Regions from separate parts of the Streptomyces sp. NBC_01515 genome, predicted to be linked through region 4. Evidence: riboswitches for the same ligand, from Rfam matches in the RefSeq annotation. Region 4 holds a riboswitch; each other region holds the start of a gene.
The links. Region 4 has a riboswitch for cyclic di-AMP ahead of OG407_RS37235 (M23 family metallopeptidase). Riboswitches for the same ligand answer to the same signal wherever they lie in the genome.
Positions count from the first base shown of each region.

Region 1: another riboswitch for cyclic di-AMP. It lies ahead of OG407_RS42145 (peptidoglycan DD-metalloendopeptidase family protein); the one in region 4 lies ahead of OG407_RS37235 (M23 family metallopeptidase).
Region 2: another riboswitch for cyclic di-AMP. It lies ahead of OG407_RS10020 (C40 family peptidase); the one in region 4 lies ahead of OG407_RS37235 (M23 family metallopeptidase).
Region 3: another riboswitch for cyclic di-AMP. It lies ahead of OG407_RS27705 (M23 family metallopeptidase); the one in region 4 lies ahead of OG407_RS37235 (M23 family metallopeptidase).

Region 1 covers NZ_CP109416.1:9,441,659-9,448,741, reverse strand. Annotated here, with positions in the region: gene OG407_RS42160 (Glu/Leu/Phe/Val dehydrogenase dimerization domain-containing protein) at 1-19, shown strand, start outside; gene OG407_RS42155 (TetR/AcrR family transcriptional regulator) at 64-678, shown strand; gene OG407_RS42150 (SGNH/GDSL hydrolase family protein) at 798-1,583, opposite strand; gene OG407_RS42145 (peptidoglycan DD-metalloendopeptidase family protein) at 1,772-2,716, opposite strand; cyclic di-AMP (ydaO/yuaA leader) riboswitch at 2,721-2,883, opposite strand; gene OG407_RS42140 (alpha-galactosidase) at 3,186-5,258, opposite strand; gene OG407_RS42135 (tyrosine-protein phosphatase) at 5,429-6,226, shown strand; gene OG407_RS42130 (DUF6126 family protein) at 6,245-6,370, opposite strand; gene OG407_RS42125 (helix-turn-helix domain-containing protein) at 6,367-6,999, opposite strand; gene OG407_RS42120 (aspartate aminotransferase family protein) at 7,082-7,083, opposite strand, start outside.
Region 2 covers NZ_CP109416.1:2,269,525-2,276,607, forward strand. Annotated here, with positions in the region: gene OG407_RS10010 (ATP-dependent Clp protease proteolytic subunit) at 1-514, shown strand, start outside; gene OG407_RS10015 (hypothetical protein) at 522-830, shown strand; cyclic di-AMP (ydaO/yuaA leader) riboswitch at 1,138-1,349, shown strand; gene OG407_RS10020 (C40 family peptidase) at 1,353-1,826, shown strand; gene OG407_RS10025 (ATP-binding protein) at 1,912-2,370, opposite strand; gene OG407_RS10030 (helix-turn-helix domain-containing protein) at 2,583-3,452, shown strand; gene OG407_RS10035 (DUF397 domain-containing protein) at 3,462-3,686, shown strand; gene OG407_RS10040 (8-amino-7-oxononanoate synthase) at 3,728-4,855, opposite strand; gene bioB (biotin synthase BioB) at 5,002-6,204, shown strand; gene OG407_RS10050 (adenosylmethionine--8-amino-7-oxononanoate transaminase) at 6,197-7,083, shown strand, end outside.
Region 3 covers NZ_CP109416.1:6,145,776-6,152,858, reverse strand. Annotated here, with positions in the region: gene OG407_RS27715 (PrsW family glutamic-type intramembrane protease) at 1-810, shown strand, start outside; gene OG407_RS27710 (aldo/keto reductase) at 823-1,767, opposite strand; gene OG407_RS27705 (M23 family metallopeptidase) at 1,811-2,821, opposite strand; cyclic di-AMP (ydaO/yuaA leader) riboswitch at 2,833-2,990, opposite strand; gene OG407_RS27700 (PP2C family protein-serine/threonine phosphatase) at 3,225-4,379, opposite strand; tRNA gene OG407_RS27695 (tRNA-Met) at 4,490-4,563, opposite strand; gene OG407_RS27690 (alginate lyase family protein) at 4,616-5,839, opposite strand; gene OG407_RS27685 (dihydrofolate reductase family protein) at 6,019-7,083, opposite strand, start outside.
Region 4 covers NZ_CP109416.1:8,227,497-8,234,579, reverse strand. Annotated here, with positions in the region: gene OG407_RS37250 (GNAT family N-acetyltransferase) at 1-1,181, opposite strand, end outside; gene OG407_RS37245 (HPr family phosphocarrier protein) at 1,371-1,652, shown strand; gene OG407_RS37240 (GntR family transcriptional regulator) at 1,874-2,578, opposite strand; gene OG407_RS37235 (M23 family metallopeptidase) at 2,767-3,522, opposite strand; cyclic di-AMP (ydaO/yuaA leader) riboswitch at 3,536-3,695, opposite strand; gene OG407_RS37230 (M16 family metallopeptidase) at 3,910-5,298, opposite strand; gene OG407_RS37225 (M16 family metallopeptidase) at 5,295-6,650, opposite strand; gene OG407_RS37220 (DNA topoisomerase (ATP-hydrolyzing) subunit A) at 6,978-7,083, shown strand, end outside.

The DNA.
Region 1 (7,083 bases), 1.2 Mb from region 4:
GTTCGGCTGGTACCGGTGACGTACGGGACAACACCCCTATGGGCAACGGATTAGGGTGACGGCGTGGCGAGAGTGCGGTTGAGCGTGGCGGAACGGCGGGCGGAGTTGCTGCGGGCCGCCGTCGAGCAGATCGAGGCGCGGGGTGTGGCGGCGGTCAGGATCGCCGACGTGGCCTCGGCGCTCGGCGTGAGCAACGCGCTGGTGCTCTATCACTTCTCGACCAAGGAGAAACTGGTCGCCGCCGCGTTCACCTTCGCCGCCGAGGACGACCTCGCGCATCTCCACAAGCTCCTGGGCCGTCGTACGACCGCGCTGCGCCGGCTGCGGGCCGCGGTGCGCTGGTACGCACCGACCGGGCAGGCCAAGGGCTGGCGCCTGTGGATCGAGGGCTGGGCCGTGTCGCTCCGCGAACCCGCCCTCCTGGACGTCACCCGCGATCTCGACCGCCGGTGGAAACAAGCGCTCGCGGAGGTCGTCGCCGAGGGAGTGACCGCGGGCGAGTTCCGCTGCCCGGACCCGACCACCACCGCCCTGCGCCTGACAGCCCTCCTCGACGGGCTCGCCGTACAGATGACCGCCTACGGGGGCGCGGTGTCGCGGGCGCGGGCCCTGGAGTGGGTCGACGAGGCGCTCGCACGGGAACTCGGCCTGGAGCGGGCGGCGTTGACCGCTCCCTGAGCCGTTCCCTCAAGAGCCGCCTCTTCGAGGAGACTCCTCCCGAAAAAGCCGCCTCTCCGAGGGGTCACCTCCGCGCCTGTGACCCCGTTACCGTGTCGGCCTGTTGGCGCGTCGCCCCGTCAGGCCACCCGCTCGATCCGCATCTTGATGGCGTCCGGCGACAGCGCGCCCTTCGCCTCGGCGTGGTCCCCGGAGGACTCGCCGCGCAGCCGGCGCCCGATCCACGGCACCAGGTACTCGCGTGCCCAGTGCACGTCGTCACGCCGGACGTCGAGCGTGCCGCGCGGCGGCAGCGGGGGCCAGGGCTGGTCCGGGTCGGCCGGGACCTCGACACCGAGGACCTGGCCGGCGCGGAGCGCCACGCGCGTGTGCCCCTCGGGGGAGAGGTGGAGCCGGTCGCCGTCCCAGGCCCGCCGGTCCTGGACCGTCTTCAGGGACCACAGGTCGAGCACCGGGCAGCCGTAGCGGTCGGCGATGGCCCGCACATGTCCGTTGTAGGTGGCGATCTTGCCGCGCAGATGCTTGAGCACGGGCACACCGCGGGTGTCGAAGCCGGTCGTCACCATGACGGTGCCGACGGCGGCGGTGAGGTCGGCCACCGCGCGTTCGAAGCGCTCGGCGACCTCGTCGGGGTCGGTGCCCGGACGGATGATGTCGTTGCCGCCCGCGGCCAGAGAGACCAGGTCGGGCCCGATCTCCTTGGCCCGGGTGAGCTGGTCGGCCACGATCTGGTCGAGCAGCTTCCCGCGCACGGCCAGGTTGGTGTACTCGAAGTCGCCCTCGGGCCGCCGGTCCGCGAGCAGTACCGCGAACCGGTCGGCCCAGCCGACCATCGCTCCGTCGGGCCCTGGATCGCCGACGCCCTCGGTGAAGCTGTCCCCCACCGCCACGTACGACCCGATCACCGCTCTGTTGTCACTCTTCGAATCGTTAGCCACGGCAACCATAATTCACCCTGAGGTGTGACCTACGCGATCGTATTTAGGGGTTGACGGGCGGTGAGATAAGCCACTCGTAAAGGGTTGTCCAAAGTCGGAATAACCCTCCGATCAGGGGCGTTGACCGCGGAACTGCTCGGCGCCGGGCTCCGGCGTCAGCCGACGGTGACGCCGTGCGAGCGGAGATAGGCGACCGGGTCCACGTCCGAGCCGTAGTACGGCGTGGTCCGGATCTCGAAGTGCAGGTGCGGGCCGGTCACGTTGCCGGTCGCGCCGGAAAGACCTATCTGCTGGCCCTCGGTCACGGTCTGGCCGGCCGAGACGGACAGCTGCGACATGTGGGCGTACTGCGAGTACTCGCCGTCCGCGTGCCGGATGACGACCTCGTTGCCGTAGGCGCCGTCGTAGGCCGCCGAGACGACCGTGCCCGCGGCGACCGCCTTGACGGTGGTGCCGGTCGGGACGACGAAGTCGACGCCGGTGTGATAGCCGCTGGACCACATGCTGCCCGCGACGTGATAGCCGGTGCCGATGGTGCCGCCGGTCACGGGGAGGGTGTAGCCGGTGGAGGTACTGGTGCTCGTGCTGTCGTCGCTCTGCGCGGCCGAGCTGCTCTTCGCCGAGGAAGAGGAGGACGACGACGAGGACGAAGAGGACGTAGCGCCGGACGACTTGGACGACGTACCGGTGTCCGTCCCGCTCGTCGCGGCCTTCTTGCCGAGGGTCAGCTTCAGGCCGGGGTGGATCAGCGACGGGTCGCCACCGATGGCCTCGCGGTTGTCCTGGTAGATCTTCTTCCAGCCGCCGGTGACGTCCTGCTCCTCGGCGATCTTCGCGAGCCAGTCGCCCGCCTTCACCGAATACGTCTTGACGCCCGAGGACTTCGAGACGGTCTTGGCAGTCGACTTCTCCGTAACCGTCTTCTCGGTCGCCGGAACGGACTGAACCGCCTTTTCCGGAGCGGAAGTCGTGGTCGCGGCATGAGCGCCGGTGGCCCCCATGAGCGGAAGGGCGAGTGCGGCGCCGCCGGTTCCGGCTACGGCCATCGAGCGGGTGAGTCGCTGGGACTTCGGGCGGCGGTGCTTACCCTTCGCGGGCATGACGAATTCCTCTCCGGCGCCTGCGAGGTGAGCTGTCGGGTGCGGGCTGGAGATGCCCGGCCGCGCGCTGGTCGCGGCTAAACCCCAAGCCCGTTCCGGAGACCGGAACAGGCGTCTTACCTGTGGGTCCCCCGCTCCTGCCGCATACGGGTGGGTGTGTGCGGAGTCCGGTCGGCGGCAGGATTGGGCGTCCGTCCGGATTGGTGGCGAACGTAAGCGAGGAAGACGCAAAGGGACAAGCAGGAGGTTCCACGGATTTGCGTTTCTTGTGTTTCCCTGTGGGAATTCACCGTCACCCTCCGTGAATTCCCACAGGACTCAACCCCTCAATCCCCCTGTAAAAGCACGTCAATTACGTGAACATGACGAACGACGCACGGTCACGAATATGACGCTGCTCACGTACACACCTCTCAGGTTCCTTTATTCCAGAGCGAGTTGGACGAAGGCTGCAATTGGGACAGAGGGATCAGATGCGACGCAGGCGGATAACCGTCGCATCGAGGTCACCACGCAGCCCGGTCCGCAGCCCGTGGTGCAACAGGACGGCCCCCCGGTGGACTTCGCCCGTTTCGAGGCATTCGTACGATGCTGTCGGGTCGAGCCCGCGCAGCCGGAGCGCCGGCAGTGGCTCGCCGTAGTGCTGCGCCTGAAGCAGGGCGAGGACGACGGTCTCGTCGCCGCGGACGTACTGCACGGCACTGAGTCCGCCGCTCGGCGGGCGCAGCCGGTGGAGGTCGCCGTGCTGCACGAGCGGCCGGATCTCCTTGTAGAGGTCCACCCATTGGCGGGCCTCGGCGAGTTCCTCCTCGGTCCACTCCGAGAGGTCACCGCCCACGCCGAGCACCCCGGCCATGGAGCTCACGAACCGGAAGCGCAGGCTGCTGACGCGGCCGTTGAGCTGGGTGTTGGGGCTGTCGGTGACCCAGGCGGCCATCACGCGCGCGGGGTGGATCTGGCTGAAGCCGTGCTGGATGGCGAGCCGGTCGAGCGGGTCGGTGTTGTCCGAGGTCCACACCTGGTCCGTACGGCTCATGATGCCGAGGTCGATCCGGCCGCCGCCGCCCGAGCAGGACTCGAAGGCCACGCCCGGGTGGGCCGCCCGCAACCGGTCGAACAGGGCGTACAGGGCGCGCACATGGTCGACCCAGAGGCGCTGCGGATAGGCGTCACCGGGCCACCCGGCATCCGTGAAGCAGCGGTTGAAGTCCCACTTCACGTAGTCGATCGGGGCGCTGGAGAGCAGCCCGTCGAGCTGCTCCCAGAGGTACTCCTGGACGTCCTCGCGGGCCAGGTTGAGGACGAGCTGATTGCGGAACTCCGTCCGCTTTCGTCCCTCTTGGTACTGCACCCAGTCGGGGTGCGCGCGGTACAGGTCGCTGTCGGGGTTGACCATCTCGGGCTCGACCCAGATGCCGAACTGCATGCCATGCGCGTGGACGCGGTCGGCGAGGGGCTTGAGGCCGGCCGGGAAGCGGTCCGGGTTGGGGGTCCAGTCACCGAGCCCCGCACGATCGGTGGTGCGGGCGCCGAACCAGCCGTCGTCGACCACGAACAGCTCGACCCCGAGCGCCGCCGCGCGCTGCGCGAGCGTCTCCTGCTGCTCCTCGGAGATGTCGAACTGCGTGGCCTCCCAGGAGTTGTAGAGCACCGGCCGGTCCTGGTCGGCGTCCGGGATGACGTACGTCCGCTGGTAGTCGTGCCAGGTGCGGCTGGCGCCGCCGAAGCCGGCGTCGCTCCACAGGCCGGCGAAGACGGGTGTCGTGAAGGACTCCCCCGGTGCCAGGAGCAGCAGCCCGGAGTCGTCGTACCCGGGGCCGCCCCCGATCTGCACGCGCGCGTCCGGGAGTTGGGCCACGGCGATCCGCCAGGACCCCGACCAGCCGAGGGCGCAGCCGTAGACCTCGCCGCGCTCCTCGGTCGCGTCGGTGTCGAGCGCGACCCAGGGCAGGTGCTGGTGCCCGGTGTGGCCGCGCCGGCTGCCGATGACCTTCTCACCGTAGGTGAGACCGGAACGCACCAGCCGGGACTCGGCGGCCCACCGCCCGTGCAGCTGCGACAGCTGCCACCCGTCCCGCTCGGGCAGCGTCCACACGGCGGAGTCGGCGCGCAGCAGCTCCAGTGCCTCGCCCCCGTCGTTGTCGAGACTCGTCCAGCGCTCCACGACGTCGCCGCGCATCCGGTAGTGCAGCGTGATCGCGAGCCCGGTGTCCCGGAAGCGGAGCCGCAGTTCGTCGCCCTCGGTGTCGTACCGCTCGAAGGTCCATTCCGTGCCGCGGCGCTCGGGGGTGCGCACGGACAGGGCGGGGCGTGCGAAGCGGGGGCCGCCCTCGACGGGGTACTCCTCGCGGCCGTCGAGCGGGGACTCGAAGGAGGAGCCGGCGGGCAGCGGGCGGGCGGCGAGCTCCTCGGCGTCGGCGAGTGCGATCGCGGGGCCCCAGTGCAGGTGGAGCAGTTCGTCGTCCTCGGTGAGACGGACGGCGTAGCTGCTCGTGGGGCCCGTCAGCACCCACGTACGGCCGTTCTCGGCGATCTCCAGCATCAAGTCCCTCACAGATTCGAACAAGTCCACTCAAGCAGCAACATCATCAATGGCCAGGGGCCTGCGAGGCAACGCCTGTGGACAACTCATGGCCTGTGGAATCGATGTCGTATCGTCGGAAGCGTGCCCGCCGGTGAGCCGCGTCGTCGGGCCGAGTGGGAGGAGTCCTCGTGACGCAGCAGATTCCGTCGACCGAGCCGGAGTTGTCCGGAGTGCGCAATTTCCGGGACGTGGGCGGACTTCCGACGGTGGACGGACGGCGGGTGCGGCACGGGGTGCTGTTCCGCAGCGGCCACCTCGCGCACGCGACCGAGGAGGACGCCGCGTTCCTCGACTCGCTGGGTCTGCACACGGTCTTCGACTTCCGCAACGCGTCGGACCAGAAGCTGGAGGGTCCCGACGTCGAGCTGCCCGGCGTGCGCAATGTGAATCTGCCGCTGTCGGACCCGGCGGACGGCTCCGAGTTCTGGAAGATGGTCCGCGACGGCGAGACAGACCAGCTGCGCGGGATCCTCGGCGGCGACAAGGGCGCCAACCGGATGATCGCCTCGTACCGCACGATCGTCACGGAGCGCACCGCCGAGCACTCCCAGGTGCTGCACGCGCTCGCGGAGGACAGTGTTCCCGCGCTGATGCACTGCGCGGCGGGCAAGGACCGCGCGGGCCTCTCGATAGCCGTGACGCTGCTCGCCCTGGGCGTGGAGCGCGAGGCGATCGTGACCGACTACCTGGAGTCGAACGCGAAGCACCGCCGCTACAAGGTGCGCCGCAGCGGCTCCTCCGCCTCGGCCTACTCCCCCGAGGTGATGGAACTCCTCAGCCCCCTCTTCGACGCCCGCGCCGAGTACCTGACGGCGGCCTTCGAGACCGTCGAGGAGACCTGGGGCAGCGTGGACGCCTATCTGGAGCGGGGGCTCGGGATCACCCCGGCGCTCCGGGAGCGGCTGCGCGAGCGGCTCCTGGACTGAACTCGCGGCTGCGGCGGGCTACTTGGCGCCCACGGAGAACAGCAGGTAGATGAAGGCCGCGAAGACGTGGCCGACGGCGATGTAGATGATGAGCCGCACCCACAGGGCGCGGGGGAACTTGTCCTCGATGTTGTTGCCGCTCATGGCGTCTCTCCGGTGATCGGGCCCAGGCACAGGGTGGCCGTGGGGCTCTGCAGCAGGGTGTGGACGAACAGGACCTCGACGCCGTCCTCGTCGGCGGCGGCGAGGCGGTGCGGGGTGAGCGAGTCGAAGTGCGCGCTGTCGCCCGGTGCGAGGAGGTGCGCGGTGTCGCCGAGGCGCAGCCGCAGCCGCCCCTTGAGGACGTACAGCCACTCCTCGCCGGGGTGCACGCGCACGATGTCGCCCTGGGAGCCGTGCGGGATGCGCACGCGCAGCGACTGCATCCCCCGGCCGGGGGCGCCTGCCTGCCAGTAGGTCCAGCCGCCCGCGCGGGTCGGTTCCATGTCGGCGGCGCGGACTACGGCGTCCCGGTCGGTGACCGTCTCGCCGAGCAGATCCGAGACTGTCGTACCGTAGATGCGGGCCAGCGCGAGCAGCATCGGCAGCGAGGGCTGGCGCAGCCCGGTCTCCAGACGGGAGAGATGGGCGGGCGAGAGTCCGGCCGAGCGGGCGGCGACCTCCAAGGTGAGGGAGGCGCGGCGGCGCAGGGCGCGGAGTTGCGGTGCGACGGTGGCCGGCAGGTCTTCGACCGGCCCGGCCGACGGTTCCGGCTCGGTCTCGGGAGAGCTCATGCTCTCCATTCAGCCGCAGGCTTGCCCCCGAGGCAAATCTCTTGCCTCAGAGGCAAAAACCTCCGGCGCCCGGCGGAATCCCCT
Region 2 (7,083 bases), 6.0 Mb from region 4:
GATCGACGACATCTCGGCGAACGACGTGATGGCCCAGTTCATGCACCTCGAATACCAGGCACCGGACCGGGACATCTCGCTGTACATCAACTCGCCCGGCGGATCCTTCACCGCGATGTCGGCGATCTACGACACGTTGCGGTTCGTCACGTGTGACGTGGAGACGGTCTGCCTCGGCCAGGCCGGCACCTCCGCGGCCGTGCTGCTGGCGGCGGGCACGCCGGGCAAGCGGTCGGCGCTGCCGGGGGCGCGGGTGGTGATCCACCAGCCCTCGTTCCCCGAGCCGATTCAGGGTCAGGCGAGTGATCTCGCCATCCAGGCCGAGGAGTTGGCGCGCACGCGGGTCCAACTGGAGGAACTGCTCGCCCTGCACACGGGCCGGACGGTGGCGCAGGTGAGCGCGGACATCGAGCGGGACCGGATCATGGATGCCCAACAGGCCCTGGAATACGGGTTGGTGGACCGGATCGTGTCGACCCGCAAGACCTCGCTCACCGAGCCGGGCGGGGAGTGAGCCGACGATGCTGCCGCCGGAACTGCCTCCGCTGCCCGCGCTGACGCGCGCCGAGGGCGAGTTGATCGACCGTTACCTGGATGTGGCCGACCTGCTCGGCCGTATCAACCCGGCGCACGACGGTGACACGTACCGTGGGCTGAGGGCCGCCCAGGCGCTCGTGGCCAAGGCCGCCGAGCTGCGGGACGCGCTGGCGCTGATGCACCAGCGGGGCGAGACCGAGCTGCACGCCCCCACACTCGCGCGGGCGCTGCGCGTGCTGGACGGGGAGCGCCGCACGGCTCGCGTCACCATCCCCGCGCCCTCCGACAGTTGACGGACCCTGAGCCGTCCCGGCCGGGGGCGAAACGAGCCGAACGGCGTACCCCCGATCGGAGTAGTCGCCGCTCCGTCCATACGGCCGTCCGGGTTGCGCAACACGCGTAGCCCGAGGGCCGCATGAAGTGTTCCGATGCTGGTCCGAGGGCCTGGCACCCCTCGACACCCCTTCGAACACGGGGCTGTCCACCCGAACGGGTGAGTGGTGAGTAACCCCACAAATCCCCGGTTCCGTTGGGCTTTTCGGACATTCATAGGTGAAGATCCCTGTCTGACGACAAGACCCCGCCGCAGCGGCGGGGCGATCCGGGCGGACGCCGAGTCCTGCCGCCACCCGGATGACAGGTCGACAGGAGTGCATCGGCAGGAGTGGAGGACCCAAGCACGACGGGTCGCCGGGACGGTCACGCCATGACCGGGTCGAGCAGCCCTTGGGGTGAAGCCGCGTCAGCGGCCGGGCAACTTTGTCAGCCCGAATCCGACAGGTCATCTTTCACAGGCGGCTGACGAAGGGTTGCGCATGACTGCGCTCAATCGTGTCCCGTCGCTGATGGTCAGGGCCGGTACGGCCTCGGCCTTCGCCATCGCCGCCGTGGGCGGCTCCGTCGTGATACCGGGCGTCGCATCCGACGCCGCGGCCGCGACACCCGCGACGAAGGCACTCCAGGTCGCGGCGTCCAAGAAGGGCGCCCCGTACAGGTACGGGGCCACCGGACCGGGCCGCTTCGACTGCTCCGGGCTCACGCTGTACTCGTACAAGAAGGCAGGCAAGAAACTGCCCCGTACGGCGGCCCAGCAGTACAACAAGTCCCACCACATCTCGGCCAAGAGCCGCAAGGCCGGGGACCTCGTCTTCTTCCACTCGGGCTCCAGCGTCTACCACGTCGGCATCTACGCCGGCAAGGGAAAGATCTGGCACGCCCCGAAGACCGGGGACGTGGTGAGGCTGCAGAAGATCTGGACCAAGAGCGTCTGGTACGGCCGGGTCAGCTGACCTGCGCTGAGAACTCCCGTGGGGGTGGCGGTCTCCTGACGGACCGCCACCCCCACGGGTGTCCAGAGGCGTTCGGCACGGTCCTCTACGGCTCCTGCTGGCCCGCCGCGGTCACCGGCCGGGCCGGTACCGTCCAGGGCACCTCGATGGAGACGGTCTTGCCGCCCTCCAGGGTGGGCCGGACCTTGAGTTTGCCGCCGCACTCGGCGGTCAGCCAGCGGATGATCACCATGCCCCGGCCGTTGTCCTGCTGGACGGCGGCCGGCAGGCGTTTCGGGAACCGGGGATGGCTGTCGGTGACCCCGATGCGCAGCCGTTCGTCACGCTCCAGCTCCATGTCCACCGTGAAGGTGGGTGACTGCCCGAAGGTGTGCTGTACGGCGTTGGTGGCGAGTTCGGAGACGATGAGGCGGATGGTGTCGGCGACCTCCGTGTCCGCCGGAAGTCCCCATTCCACCAGGGTCCCGACGACATAGGTGCGGGCGGTGGAGACCGAGGCGGGATCGCTCGGCAGAGTGACGGATGCTTCCAGATGGTCTGCCATGGCGCGGTCGTCCCTTTCCCGCGGGACCGGTGTCCGACACGGAGCGGATGGTTCGAGTACGGTCCCGGACTGGTGCTTCTTCGCCAGACTGCCATTACCGCGTCGGTAACGGTGGCGATCCACCAAGATATGCATATATCTGTCGCTCGAAGCGGTGAACTCTGCGACCCCAGACCGTATTTGGGCGGCTCGGAAGGAGTAAGGAGAAACCCATGCAGTACGGTCCCGCGGTGCGCCGCCGGAAACTGGGCGCGGAACTGCGCGCGTTGCGTGCGGAGGCGGGGCTCACCAGCGGTGAGGCGGCCCGGTTGGTCGGCTGGCACCAGTCGAAGGTGAGCCGCATCGAGACCGGCGCGAGTGGCGTGAAACCGCCCGACGTCCGGTTACTCCTCGACGTCTACCAGGTCGGCGACCCACAACTTCGGGACATGCTCCTCGTGTTGGCCGGCTCCGACGACGGCGGCGGCCGGCACCACTGGTGGCACGCCTATCGCGGTGTACTGCCGCCCGCCTACCGGGACTTCATCAGCCTGGAGTCACAGGCCAGCACGCTCCGCACCCTGGAGACCTCGGTGGTCCCCGGTCTGCTGCAGACCCCCGAGTACGCCCGGGCGGTGACCCGGGCCGCCGTAGGGGGCCCGGACAACGACGGCCCCGAGCGGCTCGACGCGCTGGTACAGGTGCGGCTGGCCCGGCAGGACGTGCTGCGCGCGGATCCGCCGCTGGAGCTGAGCGTGGTCCTCGACGAGGCGGTGCTGCGGCGCGAGGTCGGCGGGCCGGGCGTGATGGCACGTCAGCTGGACCGGCTCGTGGAGGCGGCCAGGCTGCCCCAAGTGAGGCTTCAGGTACTGCCGTTCGCCGCAGGAGCACACATCGGTATCACCGGACCTTTCGTTATCTTCTCCTTTCCGAGCACTTCTGATCTGGACGTGGTTGTTCTAGACCACTTGACGAGTAGCCTCTACCTCGAACGGAAAGAAGACCTAGAGGCCTACAGCGAGGCCTTCAGCACCCTTCAGTTCCACGCCCTTTCGCCCGATGATTCGTCGGATTACATCGCCGGGATAGGTGACGGCGCGTAAGGAGGCACCATGTCTGCACTGCCTCGGAACGTACCTTCCAGTTCTGAACTGTCCGGTGTGCTGTGGCTGCGCAGCAGCCACAGCACGGGAGCGAACAACTGCGTCGAGGCGGCTCGTCCGCGCTCAGGCCCCCGCGCGGGGCTGCTCGCCGTACGCGACTCGAAGGACCCGCAAGGACCCGCCCTGCTCTTCTCCCCCGAGAGCTGGACGGGCTTCCTCGCCACGTTCCACTGATCTGTCCGACCGTCAGCGACGCACGACCGTGTCACGCCGACTCATGGTCGCGTCTCGCCGATCACACGTACAGCGCGTTCGATCTCGGCCCCGGAGAGGTCCGCTCGGGCGGTCAGCCTGAGCCGTGAGATGCCGTCGGGCACGGAAGGAGGACGGAAGCAGCCCACGGCCAGCCCTGCCGTACGGCAGTCGGCCGCCCATTGCACGGCCGCCTCCGGGGACGGCGCACGCACCGAGACCACGGCGGCGTCCGGACGTACCGCTTCCAGACCCGCCGCGGTCAGCCGCGCGTGCAGCTCACTCGCCACGGCGCGGGCCCGGGCGGCCCGCTCGGGTTCGCGCCGCAGCAGGGTGAGCGCCGCCAGCGCCGCACCCGCGGCGGCGGGCGCGAGCCCCGTGTCGAAGATGAACGTCCGCGCCGCGTTGACCAGATGGTCGATGACCCGCGCCGGCCCGAGCACGGCCCCGCCCTGACTGCCCAGCGACTTGGACAGGGTCACCGTCACGACCACGTCCTCGCTGCCCGCGAGCCCCGCCGCGTACGGCGCCCCGCGCCCGCCCTCGCCCAGCACCCCGAGCCCGTGCGCGTCGTCGAGCAGCAGCCCGGCCCCGAACTCCCGGCACGCCTCGGCGAGCGCCCCCACCGGCGCCGCGTCCCCGTCCACGGAGAACACCGAGTCGGACACGACGACAGCCTGCCCGTCGTGCGTCCGCAGCGCCTTGCGCACCCCGTCCGGATCGGCATGCCCTACGACCTGGGTCGCGCCCCGGGCCAGTCGGCAGCCGTCGATGAGCGAGGCGTGGTTGCCCGCGTCGGAGACGATCAGCGAGCCGTGCGGGGCGAGTGTGGTGACCGCGGCGAGGTTGGCCGCGTAGCCGGAGGAGAAGACGAGGGCGGCCTCGAACCCGGTGAACTCGGCCAGCTCGCGCTCCAGTTGGGCATGCAGCTCGGTCGTACCGGTGACGAGCCGCGACCCGGTCGACCCCCCGCCCCAGGTCCGCGCCGCGTCGGCGGCCCCCTCGACGACCTCGGGGTGATGGGCCAGACCCAGGTAGTCGTTGCTCGCGAGATCGAGGAGCGGCGAGTCGGCGGGCCGGGGCCGCAGGGTCCGTACGAGCCCGGCGCGACGGCGCTGCTCCGCCTGCTCGTCGATCCAGCCGAACGCCATGGTTCCTCCGGGCTTTTGTAGGCAATGCACAGACACTAATCGGACGACGAGCCACCCATGGTGTGGTGATACCCACACGCCCAGCCCCATGTCTTGTGCATTCTCTCCTTGGCCGCAAGCGGTCCCGTAGGACAGGATCGGATCTCATGGACCTGCTGAACACGCTCGTGGACAAGGGGCTTCGGCGCGAGCTGCCGACCCGCGCGGAAGCTCTCGCCGTCCTCTCCACCTCGGACGACGACCTGCTGGATGTCGTGGCCGCGGCCGGAAAGGTGCGCCGGCACTGGTTCGGCCGACGGGTGAAGCTCAACTACCTCGTCAACCTGAAGTCCGGCCTGTGCCCCGAGGACTGCTCGTACTGCTCGCAGCGGCTCGGCTCCAAGGCCGAGATCCTGAAGTACACGTGGCTGAAACCCGACGCCGCCTCGAAGGCCGCGGCGGCCGGTGTGGCGGGAGGCGCCAAGCGCGTCTGCCTGGTCGCCTCCGGCCGGGGCCCGACCGACCGGGACGTGGACCGGGTCGCCGGCACCATCAAGGCGATCAAGGACCAGAACGAGGGCGTCGAGGTGTGCGCCTGCCTCGGCCTGCTCTCCGACGGCCAGGCGGACCGGCTGCGCGAGGCCGGCGCCGACGCCTACAACCACAACCTCAACACGTCCGAGTCGACGTACGGCGACATCACCACCACCCACACGTACGCCGACCGGGTCGACACCGTGCAGAAGGCGCACGCGGCCGGCCTGTCCGCCTGCTCCGGCCTGATCGCCGGCATGGGCGAGAGCGACGAGGACCTGATCGACGTCGTCTTCTCCCTGCGCGAGCTGGACCCTGACTCGGTGCCGGTCAACTTCCTGATCCCGATGGAGGGCACCCCGCTCGCCGCCGAGTGGCACCTCACCCCGCAGCGCTGTCTGCGCATCCTCGCGATGGTCCGCTTCGTCTGCCCGGACGTCGAGGTCCGTATCGCGGGCGGCCGCGAGGTCCACCTGCGCACGATGCAGCCCCTCGCCCTGAACCTCGCCAACTCGATCTTCCTCGGCGACTACCTCACCAGCGAGGGCCAGGCCGGCCACGCCGACCTGGAGATGATCGCGGACGCGGGCTTCGAGGTGGAGGGCGCGGGCGAGGTGACGCTGCCGGAGCACCGGGCGACGGCGGGCGGCTGCGGATCACACGAGGACGCCGGGTGCGGTGGGGGCTGCGGTGGGCACGAGGGCGCCGGAGTCTGCGGTTCCGCTCCCGCTTCCACGTCTACGTCGGCTGCCGCGCCGCAGGTCGACGAGGTCCGCCGGGACCTGGTCTCCGTACGCCGTCGAGGTGCCGGAACGGACATCGCGCCCAATGCCTGACCCGATCGGCCACCTGCCCGTCCCGGAGCTGCTGGAACTGGACCGGCGGCACGTCTGGCATCCGTACGGTCCGATGCCCGGCCGTGTCGACCCGCTCGTCGTGGAGTCGGCGAGCGGGGTGCGGCTCCGACTGGCGGGCGGCGGGGGCGAGTTGGTCGACGGGATGTCGTCCTGGTGGTCGGCGATCCACGGCTACAACCACCCCGTGCTCAACGCGGCCGCGCAGGAGCAGCTCGGCCGGATGAGCCACGTCATGTTCGGCGGGCTCACCCACGAGCCCGCCGTACGCCTGGCGAAGCTCCTTGTCGACATGTCACCCGACGGCCTGGAACACGTCTTCCTCGCCGACTCGGGCTCGGTGTCGGTCGAGGTCGCGGTGAAGATGTGTCTCCAGTACTGGCGCTCGCTCGGCCGCCCCGCGAAACAGCGCCTGCTGACCTGGCGCGGCGGCTACCACGGCGACACCTGGCAGCCGATGTCGGTGTGCGACCCCGAGGGCGGGATGCACGAGTTGTGGTCGGGAGTGCTGCCCCAGCAGGTGTTCGTGGACGCGCCTCCCGCCGAGTACGAGGAGTCGTACGCCGACCAGCTGCGCTCGGCGATCGAGCGGCACGCACATGAACTGGCCGCGGTGATCGTGGAGCCGGTGGTACAGGGCGCGGGCGGGATGCGGTTCCACTCCCCCGCGTATCTGCGGGTGCTGCGCGAGGCGTGCGACGCGCACGACGTGCTGCTGGTGTTCGACGAGATCGCCACGGGTTTCGGCCGCACGGGCGCGCTGTTCGCGGCGGAGCACGCGGCGGTGACGCCGGACGTGATGTGCGTGGGCAAGGCGCTGACCGGCGGCTACATGACGATGGCGGCGACGCTGTGCACGTC
Region 3 (7,083 bases), 2.1 Mb from region 4:
GACGGGGTGGTGATAGCCGGGGTCACCGCCACCGGCTTCGCGTTCACCGAGAACATCCTCTACCTCGGCACCGCCTTCGGCACCGACCAGCTCACCGGCGACCGCGGCTTCACCTCCGTCACCGCGGCGACCTTCTTCGTGCGCATCGTCATGTCCCCCTTCGCGCACCCCCTGTTCACCGTCCTCACCGGCATCGGCTTCGGCATCGCCGCCCTCTCCCCCGACCGCCAGCACATCCGCCGCGTCCTGATCCCCCTGACCGGCCTGCTGCTCGCGATGGGCATGCACGCGATCTGGAACGGCTCCTCCACCTTCGGCCAGTACGGCTTCTTCGAGGTCTACGGCGTCTTCATGGTCCCCATGTTCGGCCTGCTGACCTGGCTCGCCGTCTGGACCCGGCAACGCGAACTCCGCAGTGTGCGCGAGGAGTTGCCCGCCTACGTCTACGCGGGCTGGCTGACCCCGGCCGAACCGTTCGTGCTCGGCTCGATGAAGGCGCGGCGGCTGGCCCGCGAGTACGCCCGCCACCACCTCGGCAGGCAGGCGGCCCGCTCGGTCGCCCGGTACGAGGCCCACGCGACCTCCCTGGCGTTCCTGCGGCACCGGGCCGCGCGGGGCCGCGTCGGCGCCGACTTCGTCGTACGGGAGAGGGAGTTGCTGCACGAGCTGTGGCTGCGCCGGGAGGTGGCGCGGCCCGCGCTGTACTACGCGGCGCGCCGGACGGCGCCACCGGTGCCGGTGGTGGTGCCGCCGTGGCCGCCGGTGTACGGGTCGTACGGGTCTCCCCTGTACAACCCGTACCGGTCATAGCTCCGAGGACGGCTACGCGGACGCCTGCGTGAGGCGGGTGATCTCCGCGTCCGTCAGCTCCAGTTCGGCCACGCCCAGCAGCGCGGGGAGTTGCTCCACCGACCGGGCCGACGCGATCGGGGCCGCGACCGTGGGCTGGGCGGCGAGCCAGGCGAGGGCCACCGTGGCGACCGGGGCGTCGTGGGCCCGGGCGACCTCGTCGAGGGCGGTGAGGACGTTCAGGCCGCGCTCCGATGCGAGGTACTGGGCCGCGCGCCCGGCCCGCGGGCTGTCGACGGTCGTACCGGGGCGGTACTTGCCGGTGAGGAAGCCGGCGGCCAGCGCGAAGTACGGGACCGCGGCCAGGCCCTCCCGCGCGGCGAGCTCGCTCAGCTCACCCTCGTAGGTGTCGCGCGAGACGAGGTTGTAGTGGGGCTGGAGGGCGACATAGCGGGCCAGGCCCTCGCGGTCGGAGAAGTCGAGGGAGGCCCGCAGGCGCTCGGGGGTGATGTTGGAGGCGGCGATGTGCCGCACCTTACCCGCCTTCACCAGCTCGTCCAGCGCGCCGATGATCTCCTCGACCGGCACCTCGACCTGGTCGAAGTGGGTGTAGTAGAGGTCGATGTGGTGGGTGTCGAGGCGGCGCAGGGAGGCGTCCGCGGCGGCCTTGATGTTGGCGGCGCTCAGGCCCGGGAAGTCGGGGTGCTGGCTGACCTTGGTGGCGATGACGACGTCGGCACGGTTGCCGCGGGCCTTGACCCACTTGCCGATGATCGTCTCGGACTCGCCGCCCTGGTTGCCCGGCGCGAACGCCGAGTACGAGTCGGCGGTGTCGACGAAGTTGCCGCCCGCGGCCGCGTAGGCGTCGAGCACGGCGAACGAGGTCGCCTCGTCGGCGGTCCAGCCGAAGACGTTGCCGCCGAGGGAGAGCGGGAAGACCTCAAGATCGGACCGGCCCAGCTTGCGAAGAGAAGTCATGACCCTCTTCAACAGCCGGACCGGAACCGGATATTCCAGACCCTCAGGGGTTGAGGCCCTTGCTGCGCAGCCAGGGCGCCGGGTCGCTGGCGGTGGCGGCGCCGTTGATGTGCACCTCCAGGTGGAGGTGCGGCCCGGTCACGTTGCCGGTCGCGCCCACGCGGCCGATGACCTCACCGGTGGAGACCTTCTGTCCGACGCTCACGTTGATCGAGGACTGGTGGCAGAACCACAGCTCGGTGCCGTCGTCGAGGGTGATGATCGTGCGGTACCCGTACGCCCCGGCCCAGCCCGCCTCGGTGACCGTGCCGCTGTGGACGGCCTTGATCAGCGTGCCGGTGGGAGCGGCGAAGTCGAGACCCGTGTGATACCCGGAGGACCACATGGAGCCGGCCTGGCCGAAGGTGCCGGTGATCGTGTACGAGCCGACCGGCAGCGTGTACTGCTTGGCCAGCACGGCGAGCTTCGCGGCCTCGGTCTTCTTCTTGGCGGCGGCCTCCGCGGCCTTCTTCGCGTCGGCGGCCTTCTTCGCGGCGTCCTTCTCGGCCTTGGCGGCGGCGTCGTCGACCTGCTTGGCGACGGCGGCCTCTACGGCGGCCTTCGACTTGCCGTCGACCTGCACCTGCTGTGACTCGGCCTGCGCCATGATCCGGTTGCGCAGCAGCTCACCCGCGTCCGAGGCGCCCTTGGCGGTCTCGGTCGTGGTCACGCCGACGCTGCTGAGCGCCGTGGCCGAACCCTTGGGGGTACTACTGGACGAGTCGTCCAGCAGGTGGCCCACGGAGGGCAGGTCGGGCAGGGAGATGGAGACCGGCGGCTTGCCGGTGTTGGCGCTGGCCATGCCGCCCGCGCTGACGGCGGCTATGACACCGACACCCAGAACGGTGGAGCTGCGGGCGAATCCTCCGCCACCACGCTGCTTGGCGACACGGTGCTTGCCGCGGTTGGGAAGAACGGTCTCCGCACTCGGATTCCACTCCTCCCAGGGGCCCTCGTCGGGGCGGTAACCGCCGTAGACGACAGGGGCTTCTGGGGCAGCCTGGTTGGACGCCACGTGGGCGTGCTCCTTTCCTTCCCTCTCGCCTACCGGGTTAGCTGACGGGTTCGGAGCAGGAAGGTCTCCTACGCGCGTAAACCGGCCGTGTTTCCACGGCAGTCGACGAGCGATTCACCCCAAGGTGGTGGTTCCCCGGTTCCCTTGCGGGATTCGGCGCGTGCGCACGGAGCCATCTCTTGTGACGGCTGGGACGACCGCGCTGCGTTATCGAACGTTAATAGACACGGGCGTCCGTTTCCAAGCCGTTCGGCTTGATCATTAACCTTTCCTTGCTGGACGAAGGGCCCACCACCGGCGAAAAACGGGCGAGTTGGCCAAGCCTCAGAATTCCCACAGGTATTGACGGTGTATCAGTTGTTGTGCGGACGGCTCCCGACCGGTCACGGCCCGTGATATCCGGTCAGGGATGGCGTACGGCGATCATCGCCATGTCGTCCGTCATCCAGCCCCCGGAGTACCGGCGCACCTCCTTGGCGAGGATGCCGAGCAACGCCTCGGGGGTACGGAAGGTCCGGCCGGCCAGCCGCGCCCCGGGGTCGTAGAAGACACCGCGGGAGTCGCGCGCCTCGGACAGCCCGTCGGTGTGCACGAGGAGGGTGGCCCCGCCCGGGAACGCGAACTCCTCGGCACGGTCGGGCCAGACCCCCAACTCGCCCATTCCCAGGGGCAGTGCGGGCTCCTCGACCTGCAACGTGCGGACGGTGCCGTCCTCGTGCAGGAGCAGCGGCGGCGGGTGGCCCCGGTCGACGATCCGTACGACGCCGTCGCCGTGCGGGAGTTCGGCGAGGACGGCCGTGGTGAACCCCTCGAACGCGTCGAGCCCGTCGCGCCGGGTGCCCTCGCGCGCCAGCGCCCGCTCCAGCCGCTGCGCGACCGCCTCCAGGGTCGCCTCCTGCTCGGCGGCCTCCCGGAACGCCCCGATGACCACGGCGACGGCGGCGACCGCGCCCATGCCCTTGCCGCGCACGTCACCGACGACCAGCCGTACGCCGTGCGGGGTGTCCTGCACCGCGTACAGGTCGCCGCCGATGAACGCGCCCTCCTGCGCCGCCTCGTACCGTGCCGCGATCGCGAACCCGCCGATCCGCTCGGCCGGTTCGGGCAGGACGGCCCGCTGGGCGGCCTCGGCGATCTCGCGCGCGGAGGCGAGCTGTTCGCTGCTGCGGCGGACCAGGAGGTTGATCAGGACGGCCAGCACGGCGACGGTCGCCACCGTGGCCGCCTCGGTGACCGCATCCGTGCGGAAGACGATGCCGAGCCTGATGTGGATCACGAGGACGACGGCGACGGAGGCCAGGCCGGTGAGCACGGTGCCGCGCCGCGAGTAGAGGGGGGCGGCGACGAGCGGGGCGGCGGTGAAGAACGGGGCCGCGGTGAAGGCCTGCGGGGTGAAGTAGTCGTAGAACGCCCCGCCGACCAGCAGCAGCGGGGGAAGTCGGCGGACGAAGCCGAGGGCGTACGGGATCCGCCGTCCCTCGTCGGGGCCGAGGCCGGGGTCGGGCACGGGATCGCCGGGCAGGCGCCCACCGGCTCGCACATACGGACCCTCCTCCACGCGTCCAGTTTTTCCTGGCCGGGCAAGGGCGGCGAGCGGGGTGGGCCGACCGGGGCGGGAGAAACACCAAGGGCCGGAACCCATTTCTGGATTCCGGCCCTTGGCCTTAGTAGCGGGGACAGGATTTGAACCTGCGACCTCTGGGTTATGAGCCCAGCGAGCTACCGAGCTGCTCCACCCCGCGCCGTTGTGATTGCAACTATACGCCATTCGCGGGGTCCGATGTCACACAGGTTTCAGTCGGCGGTGTTCCCGGCGTGCGTGAGGGTCTCCCAGGAGACGAACAGGTCGTCGCTGCCGGCCGGGCGGGTGGACTCGGCGAGCTTGTGCGCGGCGGGCACCTTCATGCCGAGCCGGCCCTCCAGGTGGTTGACGGCGACCTCCAGGTCGGGGCCCATGTTCCGGTCGACCTTGCCGCCGCACAGCCAGGCGGGCGCGGGCTCGCCGAGCTGGTAGCGGGCGTGGAACTCCAGGGCGGCCTTGAGCCGGTCCTTGACCCCGTCGTAGAGGTCGACGCCCTGGTGCCAGGCGGTCTCGGCGATGTGCGCGGTCGCGGCCAGCGAGTACCCGACGTGCTTGAAGTTGCGGCAGGTCTCCTGGGCGACGCCGTCCTTGAAGGTCGTCTGCTTGAACCAGTACGTCGTCAGCTTCTGCGGGGTGGTGAGCTTCGAGCCCACCGGGGTGAGCGGCACCTTGCCGTCCTTGGCCAGGTAGAAGTAGGCGGGCACGCGGTCGCGGAAGCGTTTGACGGCCGCGTCGAAGGCCTTGTGGTCGTCGAGGAACACGGCGATGCCGATCGCCGCGTCCGTCATCGCGAGGTCCCAGTTGCCGTTGTAGTCCGGCAGGTCCTTGGTGACTTCCGGCTCGTAGGCGGTACGCAGCATCGTCCCGAACCGCTCGACCCGGTCCGCCGGCCATCCGGCGCCGGGCGCGTACCGCACGATCTCCGCCGCCCGCGCCCAGGTCGAACCGGCCCACGCGGTCTGCAGTCCGGCGTCGTCGGAGGTGTGCTCCTTCATCTTCGCCGACCAGTCGTCCATGATCTCCCGCGCCTTCAGCGCGTGATGCTGCTTCCCGGTGATGCTGAACAGCAGCGCCTGCGTGTACGCCGCGATCGCGTCCTCGCGCTCCTCGACACAGCCGTGCGCGGCCTTGCCGTTCCAGGGGCAGTCGACGTCCGCGGACGGCTTCGCCGTGTACTTGTACGACCCGTACTTGCTGTCCCGCATCCCGAAGTACGCCTTCAGCCAGGGCTGTTTGCCGGCGGCCACGTTCTTGCGTACGGCGTCCAGCTGGCCCTTGCTGACGAGCACCCCGGGGTGGGTGAACGCGGCGCCGGCGGGGAGTGCCCGGGCCATGGTCCGGGTACCGGTGTCCGCCGATCCGCACGAGGCGAGTAGCCCTACGGCTACGGACGCGCCCAGCATGGTGATGGCGTGCCGCCGACCCACTGCCCTCATGTGTCCTACCTCCGCCTTGTCCGCACCGGTTCCTTGTGAGCGTGACCTGGTGGGCGGTGGGGCGCAGGATCTGATGGGCCGGTCGGGGAGCAGCGAGGGCAGGGAGGCAGGGGGTGTTCCGGAGAAATGTGACACTCACCCCCTGAGGTGTCACATTTCTCCAGAGGGGGTGGCGCACCTCAGCCGAGCAGATGCCGGTTCGGCGCCTTCGCTCGCTCCTCGTCCTCCGGGAGTACGACCACGGTCACCCCCCGCGCGGCCAGCGCCCCGCTCCCGTCCGCCCCCTCCACGAACGTGTCCGGCTCGCGCCAAGCCGTCACCACCCGTCGTACCCCCGCGTCGAGGATCAGTTGGGCACAGGGCTTGGGACGGGAGGCGCGGTGGGTGCAGGGTTCCAGGCTCGTGTAGACCGTGGCGGTCGCGAGGCGCGGGTCCTGCGGGTCGATCTTCGCCAGCGCCGCCTCCTCCGCGTGGACCACCGGGTCGCCCGCCTCGCGGGAGTGGCCCCGGGACAGCTCCGTGCCGTCCTCCGCCACCACCACCGCGCCGACGCTGAACGCCGTCTCCGAGGGCGGGCAGTCGGCGGCCAGGTCGCAGGCGAGGGCGAGCCAGTGGTGGTCGGCGGCGGAGGGGAGGTCTCCGGTGCCGGGGACGGTGGGTTCGTAGTGCATGAGGACCACGTCCTCGATGGGGCGGGTCTCGACGAGGCGGAGGCGACCCGGCTGGTACGTGCCCGGGCCGAAGAGGCGGGGGGCCTTGTCGTCGCCCACGAAGAGGGGGGACAGGACCAGGTGGAGTTCGTCGGCCAGGCCCTGTTGGAGGAGCTGGGTGTGGATCGTGCCGCCGCCCTCGACCATCAGGCGGTCAACTCCCCTTACCGCGTGCAGGTGTTCAAGCAGCGCGCGCCAGTCGAGGTCGGGGCCGAGGGCGACGACGTCCGCGGCGAGACCCAGCCCGCGTGCTCGCTCCGCGCCCTTGTCCGTCGTACAGACGAGCTTTTCGCCGCCCGTGTGCCAGAAGTTGGCCGTCGGGTCCAGGTCGCCGGAGGCGGTGACCGTGACCTTGAGGGGGTACTCGGGTTTGCCCGCGGCGATGCGACTGGCCCTGCGCTCAGGGGAGTTGACGAGGAGGCGGGGGTTGTCCGCGCGGATCGTTCCGGCGCCGATGAGGATCGCGTCGACCGATGCCCGGACCTCGTCGACACGGTCGAAGTCTGCCGGGCTGGAGAGGAGCAGCCGGTCGGG
Region 4 (7,083 bases):
ACGCCGGTGACTCCGGTGACCCCGCCGCCGCGCCGGTGCAGGCGGGACAGCAGGGCGATGCCGATGGCGCCGGACTGGGCGAAGAGCCCTATGCGTCCGGGGCGCGGCATCTCGGGGGCGAGGGACGCGTTCAGCCGTACGTCGGCTGCGGTGTTGATGACCCCGAAGGCGTTCGGCCCGATGATGCGCATGCCGTACGTGCGCGCGTGGCGCACGAGTTCGCGCTGACGCTCGCGTCCCTCGGGGCCGCTCTCGGCGTACCCGGCGGTGACCACGACGAGCCCCTGCACCCCGTGTTCGCCGCACTCGGTGACGACTTCGGGGACGTGCTCGACCGGGACGGCGACGACGGCGAGGTCCACGGGGCCCTCGATGTCGCGCACCGAGCGGTACGCCGGCACCCCGTCGAGGTCCTTCCGCTCCTCGGGGAACGCCTTGTTCACGGCGTACAGGCCGCCGGTGAACCCGGCGTCCCTGATGTTGTCGAGAACGCTGCGGCCCACCCCTCCGGGGGAACGACCGACACCGACGACGGCGACCGAGCCGGGCACCAACAGCCGCCGTACGGACCGCGCTTCGGCGCGCTGCTCCCGCGCGCGCTGCACGGCGAGGGACCTGTCGGTGGGTTCGAGGTCAAACTCCAGACGTACGACGCCGTCCTCGAAGCTGCGCTTCTGGGTGTAGCCGGCGTCCGTGAACACCTTGATCATCTTGTTGTTGGCGGGCAGCACCTCGGCGGCGAAGCGGCGGATGCCGCGCTCGCGGGCGACGGCCGCGATGTGCTCCAGGAGGGCGGAGGCGACGCCCCTCCCCTGGTGCGCGTCCTGCACCAGGAAGGCGACCTCGGCCTCGTCGGCCGGGGCGGTGGCGGCACGCCCGTCGGCACTAATGCGGTCATAGCGTACGGTGGCGATGAACTCGCCGCCGACGGTGGCCGCGAGTCCCACCCGGTCCACAAAGTCGTGGTGCGTGAAGCGGTGGACATCCTTGGCGGACAGGCGCGGATACGGCGCGAAGAAGCGGTAGTACTTCGACTCGTCGGAGACCTGCTCGTAGAAGCTGACCAGGCGATCGGCGTCGTCGACGGTGATGGGCCTGACGCGCGCGGTACCCCCGTCGCGCAGCACCACGTCGGCTTCCCAGTGGGCGGGGTACTCGTGCCGGTCCGACGAGGTCTGCATGGGGCCCAGCGTACGGCTCGCGTCTGACAACGGCGCGAGGCAGTCTGTGGGGAACAACAGAGCACGGGAAGTCGGGCCGAGGCCGCGGTCCGACGACTCGCTCCGGACGGTCCACGGGACCGGTCCGGGCTCGCTTCACGTGTGGGAAACTGGTCTAGACAACCCTGAGACTCTGAAGGGCAGCATCACATGGCTGAGCGCCGCGTCAACGTCGGCTGGGCGGAGGGCCTTCACGCCCGCCCCGCCTCCATCTTCGTCCGGGCCACCACGGCCTCGGGTATCCCCGTGACGATCGCCAAGGCCGACGGCAACCCCGTCAACGCGGCCTCCATGCTCGCGGTTCTGGGCCTGGGCGCCCAGGGCGGCGAGGAGATCGTCCTCGCGTCCGACGCCGAGGGCGCGGACGCGGCCCTCGACCGACTGGCGAAGCTGGTCGCGGAGGGTCTCGAAGAACTCCCCGAGACCGTCTGAGGCACGCCTCCCTCTGCGCCTGAACCGGCGCCGCTCTCGCGGAGGTGGTTGCGCGCCGCGGGGATTCCTCAATTGATGGTTGCGGTGCTTTTCGCCGCAAAACGCTGTACGCAACCTCGAAGGGCTCGTCCGAATTACCGGGCGAGCCCTTCGCAATTCCACTTGCGGGCAGCATAAATAATCCCCCGCGAATTAGTCTCTCTTTGTATACGGCGCCCGTGTTAATGCCGCAGACCCGACATGTTTACGGGAGGTTGCGAAGTCCTCACACGATCCGTTCCGTTCGCGCCGTTCGCCCCGCCGGGAAAGCGCAGCCGGTGCGCGGTGCCCGCGCGCTCGGTGTGCAGGGCGGTGATCGCCCGGGCGCGCTCGCCGTCGCCGCGGGCCACGGCGTCCACGATGGCCCCGTGCTCGGCCCAGGACTCGACGGGGTTGGCCGGGGCGTCCACCGCGTACATCCAGGCGATCTTGTGCCGCAGCTGGGTCAGCATCGAGGTCAGCGCAGGGCTCCCGGAGGCCTGTGCCAGCGTCTCGTGGAACCAGCTGCCCAGGGAGCGCAGATCCTCGCTGTTGCCTCGCCTGGCGCGCTCCTGGCCCAGCCTGACGAGGCCGCGCAGCACCTTGAGGTGGGCCTCGGTGCGCCGCTGGGCGGCCCGCGAGGCGCCGAGCGGCTCCAGCAGCATCCGCATCTCCAGCAGGTCGGCGGCCTCCTGCTCGGTCGGTTCCGCGACGCACGCGCCCGCGTGCCGCCGGGTCACGACGAACCCCTCGGCCTCCAGCGTGCGCAGGGCCTCCCGGACGGGGACGCGCGAGACCCCGTACCGGCGCGCGAGGAGTTCCTCCGTGAGCCGGCTGCCGCGCTCGTAGACACCGGCGACGATGTCGTCCCGGATCGCCGTGCATACCGAGTGCGCCGGAATACGCATGTCCGACCTCCGCCTTAATCCCCGTGAAACGTCGACGATTGACGTGTGTTCCGTGACTCTATTGCAATGAGCGGGAATTTCCGATGGCGGGCCGGAATCCATGGATATTTTTTGGACAGGAGGGCTCCGGAAACGCCGAAAGCCCCGGCCGGGCGGGCCAGGGCTTCGGGAAGTGCGGCGGTGCGTCGTCAGACGTTCACACCGTGCTTGCGGAGGTAGGCGACGGGGTCGACGTCGGAGCCGTACTCGGCGGTCGTGCGGGCCTCGAAGTGGAGGTGCGGTCCGGTGACGTTGCCGGTCGCCCCGGAGAGGCCGATCTGCTCGCCCGGAGTGACCGTCTGGCCGACGGAGACACCGATGGACGACAGGTGGCCGTACATGGTGTACATGCCGTCGGCCATCTTGATCACTACTTGATTGCCGTACGAGCCGCCCCAGCCCGCGTCGACGACGGTGCCGGAGCCGACCGCGTGCACGGAGGTGCCGGTCGAGGCGTGGAAGTCGATGCCGGTGTGGGCACCGGAGGACCAGAGGGAACCGCCGGTCTTGTAGCCGGTGGAGACGTACGAGCCGGTGACCGGTGCGACGAAGGTGTTGAGCTTCTTGCGCTCGGCGGCGCGGGCAGCGCGTACCTCGGCCGCGCGCTCCGCCTTGGCCAGTGCGGCGGCCTGGGCGCGGGCCTCTTCCTTGGCGGCCTGCTCGGCCGCGGCCTGCTGCTGGGCGGCGGCCTGGGCGTCGATCTTCTCGGCGACGGCGTCGCCCATGGCGATGACGGGGGTGAGGCCGGTCTGTTCCACGGCGGGTTCCGCGGCGAACGCGGGGGCGCTCGCGAGGGTGCCGACGACGCCGGTGGTGGTGAGGGCCGCGACACTCGCGACGCGAACGGTGGTGCGGTGGGTCCGGCTCGGGCGACGGTGCTTCCCGGTGGCGCGGGTGAACGCCATGAAGTGGGTGGTCCTTTCCTTCCTTCTCGCCTACCGGGTTAGCTGACGGGTTCGGAGCAGGAAGGTCTCCTACGGACCCCCTCGCTCCGCGCGCGGGCGTCCGATTCACCCCAGGGACATGGGTCCCCGGCTCCCCTGGCTCGCGCCGTACGGGGACTCGGCGATGACTGTCCGGTGCCGCGAGTGCGGCGCGGTGCCTGACGGACAGCCGGACCGACGCTAAGGGGGGCCACTTTCAATCCCCAAACGGATCACGGTTTTTGTTGCACATGCCACAGGGCAGACAGGCAACCTCTCCCCCAATTCGGACAATAGGGGGCCCTGGTGACTCTTCAGTCACCAGGGCCCCCACGCGCGCGTGCCGCTGTTCGGCTCGCTACGGGTCGTCTACTCGGCCGGGACGACGGTCACTTCGCCGATGCCGAGAGCCTCCACGGGCTCCTTGATCTGCTCCGCGTCGCCGACCAGGATCGTCACCAGACGGTCCACCGGGAAGGCGTTCACGACCGCCGCCGTGGCCTCCACGGTGCCGGTCGCGGCGAGCTGCTGGTACAGCGTCGCCTGGTAGTCGTCGGGCAGGTGCTGCTCGACCTGGTCGGCCAGCGTGCTCGCGACGGCCGCGGCGGTCTCGTACTTGAGCGGCGCCACTCCGACGAGGTTCTGTACGGCGATGTCCCGCTCGGCGTCGGTGAGTCCGCCCTCGGCGAGCTTGCGGAGCACCGTCCACAGGTCGTCCAGCGCGGGACCCGTGTTCGGGGTGTCCACGGAGCCGCTGATGGCGAGCATCGAGGCGCCCGTGCCGTCGGGTGCCGAACGCAGCACCTGGCCGAACGCGCGCACACCGTAGGTGTAGCCCTTCTCCTCACGCAGGACGCGGTCCAGGCGGGAGGTGAGGGTACCGCCGAGGCAGTACGTGCCGAGCACCTGCGCGGGCCACACGCGGTCGTGCCGGTCGGCGCCGACGCGGCCGATGAGCAACTGGGTCTGGACGGCGCCGGGACGGTGCACGATCACGACGCGCCCGGTGTCGTCGGCGGTCACCGGCGGCACGGGACGCGGCTGCGCGGCGGAACCCGTCCACGAGCCCAGAGTGTCGGCCAGGAGCGCGTCCAGGTCGATGCCGGTGAGGTCGCCGACGACCACGGCGGTGGCCGTCGCGGGCCGGACGTGCCGGTCGTAGAAGGCGCGTACGGCCCCGGAGTCGATCTTCTGGACGGTCTCCTCGGTGCCCTGGCGCGGACGCGACATGCGCGAGGTCGCCGGGAACAGCTCCTTGGAGAGCTCCTTGGCCGCGCGGCGGGACGGGTTGGCCGTCTCGTGCGGGATCTCGTCGAGGCGGTTGCGGACCAGCCGCTCGACCTCGCTGTCCGCGAAGGCGGGCGCCCTGAGCGCGTCGGACAGCAGACCGAGGCCCTTGGCCAGGCGCGAGGCCGGGACCTCCAGGCTCAGGCGCAGCCCGGGGTGGTCGGCGTGCGCGTCGAGGGTGGCGCCGGAGCGCTCCAGCTCGGCGGCGAACTCCTCGGCGGAGTGCTTGTCGGTGCCCTCGGAGAAGGCCCGCGCGGTGATCGTGGCGACACCGTCCAGGCCGGCCGGTTCGGCCTCCAGGGGTGCGTCAAGGAGCACCTCGACGGCGACGACCTGCTGGCCGGGGCGGTGGCAGCGCAGCACGGTCAGGCCGTTGCCGAGCGTCCCGCGCTCCGGGGCCGGGAAGGCCCACGGCCGGGCCTCGCCGGCCTGGGGCTGCGGGTGGAATTCCATCGTGGCGAGCTCGGTCACTTGGCCGCCTCCTCGTTCTCGTCGCCGGCCTCTGCTTCGTCATCCTCGTCCGCGAGCGGCTCGTAGACGAGCACCGCGCGGTTGTCGGGGCGCAGACGGGCCTTGGCGACCTCCTGCACCTCCTCCGCCGTCACGTCGAGGACGCGCTGTACGGCGGTCAGGGCGAGCTGCGGGTCACCGAACAGGACGGCGTACCGGCACAGTTCGTCGGCGCGGCCCGCGACCGTGCCGAGCCGGTCCAGCCACTCGCGCTCCAACTGGGCCTGGGCGCGCTCCATTTCCTCGGCGGTGGGGCCCTCCTCGGCGAACCGGGCGAGCTCCTCGTCGATGGCGGCCTCGATGACCGGCACCTCGACGTCCCCGGACGTCTTGACGTCCAGCCACCCCAAGGAGGGGGCCCCGGCCAGCCGCAGCAGACCGAAGCCGGCGGCAACAGCCGTACGGTCGCGTCGTACAAGGCGGTTGTAGAGGAGCGAGGACTCGCCGCCGCCGAGGATGGTGAGGGCGAGGTCGGCCGCGTCGGACGCGCGCGTGCCGTCGTTCGGCAGGCGGTAGGCGCACATCAGGGCGCGGGCCGGGACCTCCTCCTCGACGACCTCGCGCAGTTGACCGCCGATCACCTCGGGCAGCGTGCCGTCGCGGGGCTCGGGCTTGCCGTCGTGCGACGCGATGGACCCGAAGTACTTCTCGATCCAGGCGAGCGTCTGCTCGGGGTCGATGTCGCCGACCACGGACAGGACCGCGTTGTTGGGCGCGTAGTAGGTGCGGAAGAACGCGCGCGCGTCCTCCAGGGTGGCCGCGTCCAGGTCCGCCATCGAGCCGATGGGCGTGTGGTGGTAGGGGTGGCCCTCCGGGTAGGCGAGGGCGGTCAGCTTCTCGAACGCTGTCCCGTAGGGCACGTTGTCGTAGCGCTGGCGGCGCTCGTTCTTGACGACGTCCCGCTGGTTCTCCATGGACTCCTCGTCCAGGGCGGCCAGCAGGGAGCCCATGCGGTCGGCCTCCAGCCAGAGCGCGAGCTCCAACTGGTGGGTGGGCATGGTCTCGAAGTAGTTCGTGCGCTCGAAGCTGGTGGTGCCGTTGAGCGAACCGCCCGCGCCCTGCACCAGCTCGAAGTGACCGTTGCCCTTCACCTGTCCGGAGCCCTGGAACATCAGGTGCTCGAAGAGGTGAGCCAGGCCGGTACGCCCCTTGACCTCGTGGCGGGAACCGACGTCGTACCAGAGGCACACCGCCGCGACCGGGGTCAGGTGGTCCTCGGAGAGGACCACGCGCAGACCGTTGGCCAAGCGGTGTTCGGTCGCTGTCAGACCGCCGGACCCTGCCTCGGCGGTGGCCGTGTGACCCATGGGCATGTACGTCCCTTCGATCGCGGATTCTCTGGCTGGAACCGCAGAAATCCTGCTCGTCCCGCCACTGTATGCAAGCGTGCGGACCGTCGGCGAAGTTCCCGGCGGACGTACGCCGAGAGCGAGATCGCGTAGCCTGCGGGCAGTCGCACACGTGGACTCACGCGGCAGCCGCCGGCGACGGACCCGAGCGGGCAACGCCGGGTCCTGGTCCGCGTTGTCAGTGCCGCGGTCCACAATGGTTCACGTCAAGACCCCGTTCACGCTTCAGCAAGAGTGAGCCGAAGGGGAGCGACCCCCAGGCGAGCGACCAGAAAAGAGGAGCCGGCAGCGATGGCCCGCCGCAGCACGAAGACCCCGCCGCCCGACGACTCGTTCGAGGAGCGGATCCTCGACATCGACGTCGTCGACGAGATGCAGGGCTCCTACCTTGAGTACG